2 linked regions of the Rubripirellula tenax genome follow. The protein of the gene in region 1 binds, or shares a complex with, the protein of each later gene. Links are inferred from orthologs where the notes say so. Each region holds a gene or a part of one and is shown on either strand. Other genes may lie near its edges. The genes, in order: pheT and pheS.

Region 1 (3,318 bases):
ACGATTGCAACCGAGCGACGACACCGGCCGATCCGGCATAGCTTTCCAAGTGGCCGCGACTGCCGCAGGTGCAAGGGATTGCGTCGGAGCTGAAGTCGATCGCGATATGCCCAAGTTCGCCAGCGCACCCGTGGTCGCCACCATGGGGGCGTCCGGCGACCACAACACCACATCCGACTCCGGTGCCAAGCGTGACCAGCGCGAGCGATTGGTTGCCGAGATTTCGCAGCGCGTGTTCGGCGTACGCGGCCGCGTTGGCATCGTTGACAACCGCTGCTTGCAATCGCGTCACATCGGAAAGAATCTGTTTCAGCGACTCGCCCAGCCAACCGGGCAAATTGACAACTTCGCGGAGCACCGACCTCTGCGTGTCAAGAACACCGGGGACCGCCAATCCGACGGCCTTCAATCGCGTTGCCGGAACGTCATGAGACCGCAATTGTTCGATGGCAAATTGATGTGCGAACTGAAACACCCGTTCGGGCGTTCCAAGTGGCGGTGTCGCGGTGGCCGTCCTGGCATAGACATTTCCGGCGTCATCCACCAATCCGATTTTGACATTGGTGCCACCGACATCAATGCCGAGGTACAGGTCACCGAGAAGTTTTGGGGGTTGCATGTTCAGATTTGCGATCGGTAAAAGACTATGACAATAGTTGGGCGGAAAGCTCTTTGCCGCAATCTGCGATCACTTTTCCGATCAACTCGTCGGCCTGTTCACCGCTGAGCGTTTGGTCGTGGCGTTGCAATTGGACCGACAAAAGGACGCGTTTGCGACCTTTTCCATCCTTTGCTTCGTCGCGATACGTTTCCCGATAGTTGACATCGGCCAACGAGTCGCCCACGGCTGCCCGTACGACGTTTTCAAGATCGACCCAACGTACCGATTCGGCGACGACGAAATTCAAGTCTCGTTGGATCGATGGAAACATACTGACCGCCTTCTGTTGGGGCACCAAGGATGACCGTTCCAACAGCGTCGGCAACGAAATCTCGGCGACGACGACCGGCCCCGGCAATTTCCATCCTTTGAGTACCTTCGCATCGACGATGCCCAGATAGCCCAGGTGGGCATCACCGATCTTTAACGAGACGCCGGCACCTTTCGCAAACCCCGGAACATCGGTCGGCTCGACTTCCAATCGCCCGTCGATACCCATCCGTTGGCACAGCGTTTCGATCGTGCCTTTGACGATGAAGAAGTCGTTGCCGGAAACAATACCCAACGAATACTGTTCGGATGGCAACGTGTCGTCGCCTTCGCCCGATGGCAAATAGATGTGCGCGATCTCGAACAGGTCTGCACTGATCGAAGCGGATGACCAGTTCTTGGCACGGCCTTCTAGCAAGCTGGGAATCAGCGATCGACGAAGCGAGCGCGCACCCTTGAGCATCGGCGTTTCGGTTTGCAGCGCGGGTTTTGTCGTCCACGGACTGAGCGATTGATCTAATTTCGCCGTCACGACGCTGGGCGTCATCGCTTCGCTAATCGCCGCCGAGATCATCACGGTCCGCACACGTTCCATCGCCGTGTCAAAGTCTCGTTTCGAACTCGGTGCGACCGGGATCGGTGCGTCTTCGGGGATCTTGTCGTATCCATGGATTCGCGCGACCTCTTCGATCAGATCCGCCTCGCGTGTCAAATCATGACGCCACGACGGAGGCACATAGACCGTTGACGCCGCATCGGACTTGCCGGGTTGGCAACCCAATCGCGTCAGGATGCGTTGGACTTCGGCGGCATCGATCTTGATGCCCAGAATGCGTTCGATCTGACTTTGGCGTAACACGACCGGCGGATTGGGTGTCAATGCAGCAGCGGTATCGATGATCCCGTCGGCGACTTTGCCGCCCGCGATGTCGACGATGATTTCGCAAACGCGTCGCGAAGCCCACTCGACACCGACGGGGTCCACTTTGCGTTCGAAACGGTAAGACGACGGCGAGTGGAGCTTCAATCGCCGCGCGGTTCGGCGAACCGACAACGGAGTGAACACGGCGGCTTCGATGACAAGACTTGTCGTTGCATCGGAGACTTCGGATGCTGCGCCGCCCATGACGCCGGCGATCGCTTGAGGATCCCTCGCATCCGCGATCACGCATACCGAATCGTCCAGGTCGTACGTTTGGTGGTCAATCGCTTCCATCCTTTCGCCCTTGGCCGCAGGACGAACGACGATCTTCTTTCCGCCGACTTTGTCATAGTCGAACGCGTGCAGCGGTTGGCCGCATTCCATCATCACAAAGTTGGTCGCGTCCACGACGTTGTTGATCGGTTGGTACGTTTCGATCGTTCCATCGATGCGTCGTTTCCAAAACACGGATTGCAGTGCTTCGACCAACCACGCCGGACTGGGGGCAACCTTGACGCCCTGGATCACTCGCGCGGTGTATCGCGGACAGGCTTCGGTGAACTGGTTTTCAACCGACAACAGAGTGTCGACTTTAGGACCACCCGAGCTCAGTTTGGGTGCCGGCGTGGCCACGTCCAACCCGTACAGCACGCCGATCTCGCGAGCGACACCGAGGTGTCCCAAGCAATCGCCCCGGTTGCTGGTTACTTCCAAATCGACGACGACATCGCCACCGATCTCGGTCGTTTCTTCGTGATTGAGCCCCGAAAGGCTAAGCCGGAGGGCCAATTCTTCGTGGCTCATCGGCAATTCGATGTACTTCGTCAACCATTTCAGCGAAACAAGCATGGCGGGATTTCACGCGTCAAACACGGGGATAGATCGGGAGCCCGGTAATCTATCGGATGTTCGTCCACGTTCCCAGACAGGTGTTGGCGGCGTACCGAGCGGAGATCGACCGCCCCTGCGTTCTCAGTCGCCGATTTGCGTGACCAGCTTGATCTCGTCGATCGATTCGGCGTCCGCCGGCGTGGTTACCTGGCCCAATCGATTGATGATCACCAGCGCATCCAGGGCCGTGATCGTACCGTTTCGGTTGACATCCATCCGGCGCAGATTGGTGAAATCGAATTGAACACGTGACTCTCCGTTGGCGTCGACTTCGCCGCTGGACGAAAGGACATCGTCAATGGTCAGCGAACCGTAACGGCCCAAGAAATTGATCACGCGCAGGGCATCGACGGCACTGATTTTTCCATCACCATCAATATCCAGCGGATCGTCGACCAGAGCTGGCAAGATCGTCAGCCCGAGCGGCACGTAGCGAATACTTGATGCAGGTGGCTCTTCGTTGATGCCACGAAGCAACGTTTCGTGGCCGACTTCATCGGCTTGGTTGGGCAACAGCATTACTTCGCCGGCCGCCATCGCAATTACATGAACCCTCAGCACGGATTGCAAACCG
Region 2 (3,186 bases), 210 kb from region 1 along the record:
GGTTGGAAAACCGATTGCTCGACGAGTCGGGTTTGCGTTCAAGGCTGCAGCAGTTGCAGTCAGGCTGGGACATGCTGGAAGAATTGCCCGATCCCGCACCGAGCGTCAAGCTGGTTGAAACGACATTGGAACTGGCCGTTGCTGACTTGGTCGCCGCCTCACCGGACCGAACATCCTGGTTCAGCCGATGGCGGTATCCGATCGGAATTTTGGGGTCCTGCTTGGCGACCGCCGTGTTGGCGATGGGCGCGACGGCGCTTGCAAAAAAATACGCGTTCCGCAACGAACTGCAAAGCTTGGCCATTGCCGAGAATCTGGATGCATACAACCAAGCTGTTGACTTAAATTTGATGCGTCAACTTTCGCGAGATGACCAATGGACGCGAATGCTCAACGCGACGGAGAAGGTAGACGGAGTGAACGAGGGCGAGGTCAAGATCGCCGATGTTGCGATCGATCAACGCGAAGCCGCCATCGAGTCGATGTCGGTACCCCAGCGGACTCAGCTCTACTCCCGCTGGGAAAGGTACAAGCGGCTGGAGGGACCCGATCGCGATCGGATCCAAGAATTTGCCGGTGTCGTTTCGCAGCAAACCGATCGCGAAACGCTGCTCAAAACAATGAAAGCGTATGCGGTTTGGCGTGAAAGCTTGCCAGCGGAAATGGTCGACCGCATTGAATCCAGCAGCGGTGACGCACAGAAAAAAGCAATTGCCGATGCAATCGATCGCACCATGGTTTCCATCTCCGAACGGTCCAGCGGCAAGCTGAGTGATGACGCGATCGAATCAATCTATTTCGCGCTGCGAAAAATATTGGACCAGCGACTCGAGCGGATGACGCCAGAGATTCAGACACGTATCGCGGAATTGAAAGACCGATTCGGAAGCGGGCAAGATGCGAGTTGGGGACTTCTCAACTTGATGTTTGGTCACCGTGACTCGCGTCGCCGTTCGCCGCCTTCCATGGCGGGCGGCGCGTTTGGCGAACGCCAGGATCCGCTGCGACAGGACGAACTTGGTGTGATTCGATTGATGTTGTCGCCCAGTGATTTGGAGTCGTTGATTGCATCAAGCGGTGGTGGTGATCCGCTGCTCGAAGCGATGACGTTGAAGACTTGGGCAGAGGAAGCCATCCGTCGCAAAGCACCTTGGCCTCGACGAGGCGACGAGACGATGCTGAGCCGCTATCTGGACATGCCCGCCGATGATCGCGAGGCAATCGAATTACTGCCGGCCGAAGAGATGCTTCGCGAATTGAGTCCGCCGTCTCGGCGATGAGCCCCGTTTTTGCCAGACGCGCGAATTAGAACTGGCTTAAGAAACGCAGGTCGCCGCTGTACAGGTCGCGAATGTCGGTTACCGAGTGACGACGCATACACAACCGTTCGACACCCAATCCGAATGCAAACCCGCTGTAAACTTCCGGGTCATATCCCACGGCTTCAAACACAGCCGGATCGACCATGCCGGCGCCGCCGAACTCGATCCACGTTCCGTTCCAAAAGAAGTCGACTTCGACACTCGGTTCGGTGAACGGAAAGAACGATGGGCGGAAGCGGATTTCGACGTCGTCGCCCAAATAGTTCGTCGCAAACACACGCAGCACTGTCTTCAAGTTCGCCATCGTCACGTTGCGATCGACGTACAGGCCTTCCATCTGATGGAACATCGGGAAGTGCGTGGCATCGGGTGCGTCGGGGCGGTAAACGCGGCCCAACGAGATGACGCGAATCGGTGGCTGGTTCGTTTCCATCACGCGAATCTGCACGGTGCTGGTTTGGCTGCGCAGAAGCTGTGTGCCTTCGATGCCCTTCGTCGCGCCGCTCTTTGCGAGCGTCTGGGCCGTCGACAAATAGAAGTTGTCCAGCGGATCGCGAGCCGGATGGTCTTCGGGAATGTTCAGGGCGACGAAGTTGTGGTGTGGGTCTTCGACTTCGGGGCCTTCGGCGGCTTCGAAACCCATTCGTCCCATGATCTCCGTCAAGTGCGTGATCGTTTGGGTGATCGGGTGGATGTGTCCGATCTTCGGTCGAACTCCTGGCAGCGTGGGGTCGAACGTAAGGTCGATGCCGCTAGAGTCGCCACCGCCGAGACGGCCTTGCGAGACTTCGAAGGCGGCTTGAACGTTCGACTTGAACGCGTTCAATCGCATGCCGGCTTCTTTTCGATCACTTGGATCGATCGAGCCCATCTGTTTCTGGACGTCTTTGAGGGCACCCTTCTTGGCGCCCAGGTAACGCACGCGAGCTTCTTCGAGTGAGTCGGCATCGGCGACCGATTCGAATGCCGTCGCGGCTTCACTCTCAAGTTGGTCGAGAGTGGTCAGAAAGTCCTTCAGCGACATGGTTGCCTAGATGCCCAGCAGGTACGTCAGGCGTACAAGCCTGACAATCGGTAAGACGAGCCGTTCCGGGCCCGAGCGGTCGCAGTGGTCGAAAACACAGTGGCCGAAAGCTATGCCGATGCTTCGGCGTGCTTGGGTTGGGGAGCCGTTTCGAGTGCCTTTTTGACGGCATCGCAAACGTCCTTGAAACCCGCCTCGTCATGGATCGCCATTTCCGAAAGCGTTTTGCGGTCCAATTCGATGCCTGCACACTTCAAGCCGAAGATGAATTCGCTGTAGCGAATTCCGTGTTGGCGAGCGGCGGCGTTCAAACGAATGATCCAAAGTTTACGGAAGTCGCGTTTCTTTACACGACGATCGCGGAACGCGTAGGCACCACTTCGCAGCAACGTTTCTTTAACGCTGCGCGTCAGTCTGCCGCGTCCGCCCACGAAGCCTTTAGCTCGCTTGAACAGACGCTTCTTGCTCTTGTGACGGGTTGAGCCGGTTGTGGTACGCATTGATCGTGATCCTTAACTTTGAAAGTTCATTCGGGTTTCCAATTCAGGCCCCATCGATCAGCTCGTGAACGGTTCTCGGAAACTGAGTTTCCTGAAAACGAGAATTCACGCGATCCGCGATGAAGTTTCGCCCAATCGGATGGGAATCAAATCCCTGGGGTGAAGATAAAAACGTCAACCGAGACGAATCTCGGCCGTCGGCCAAGCTAATAGCTGTTGCCTGCGAGGGCGTCTTGGATGGTCTTTTCCATGTGGATATGAGTCGCAGTCGTTCCGCGAAGGTTGCGGCGACGCTTGCTGCTTAGGGCTTGAGCCAAGTGGCTGGTGCCGCTGCTGCGGT

What was found.
Region 2: the proteins of pheT (region 1) and pheS are in contact, whole or in part, in a crystal structure (PDB 6P24), measured with the Escherichia coli proteins. The link is inferred for Rubripirellula tenax from one-to-one orthologs.

Annotation. Positions count from the first base shown.
Region 1 is NZ_SJPW01000001.1:862,580-865,897, reverse strand. What follows is about bases 174-3,165. They hold pheT (phenylalanine--tRNA ligase subunit beta), read right to left. Parts: upstream 2,703-3,165; coding sequence 645-2,702; downstream 174-644. Other genes in these bases: Poly51_RS03165 (dockerin type I domain-containing protein), read right to left, coding at 2,826-3,165; Poly51_RS03175 (ROK family protein), read right to left, coding at 174-619. Outside these bases: more of Poly51_RS03175, read right to left, coding at 1-173; more of Poly51_RS03165, read right to left, coding at 3,166-3,318.
Region 2 is NZ_SJPW01000001.1:652,620-655,805, forward strand. What follows is about bases 327-3,186. They hold pheS (phenylalanine--tRNA ligase subunit alpha), read right to left. Parts: upstream 2,347-3,186; coding sequence 1,306-2,346; downstream 327-1,305. Other genes in these bases: Poly51_RS02355 (anti-sigma factor family protein), read left to right, coding at 327-1,280; rplT (50S ribosomal protein L20), read right to left, coding at 2,457-2,846; rpmI (50S ribosomal protein L35), read right to left, coding at 3,053-3,186. Outside these bases: more of Poly51_RS02355, read left to right, coding at 1-326.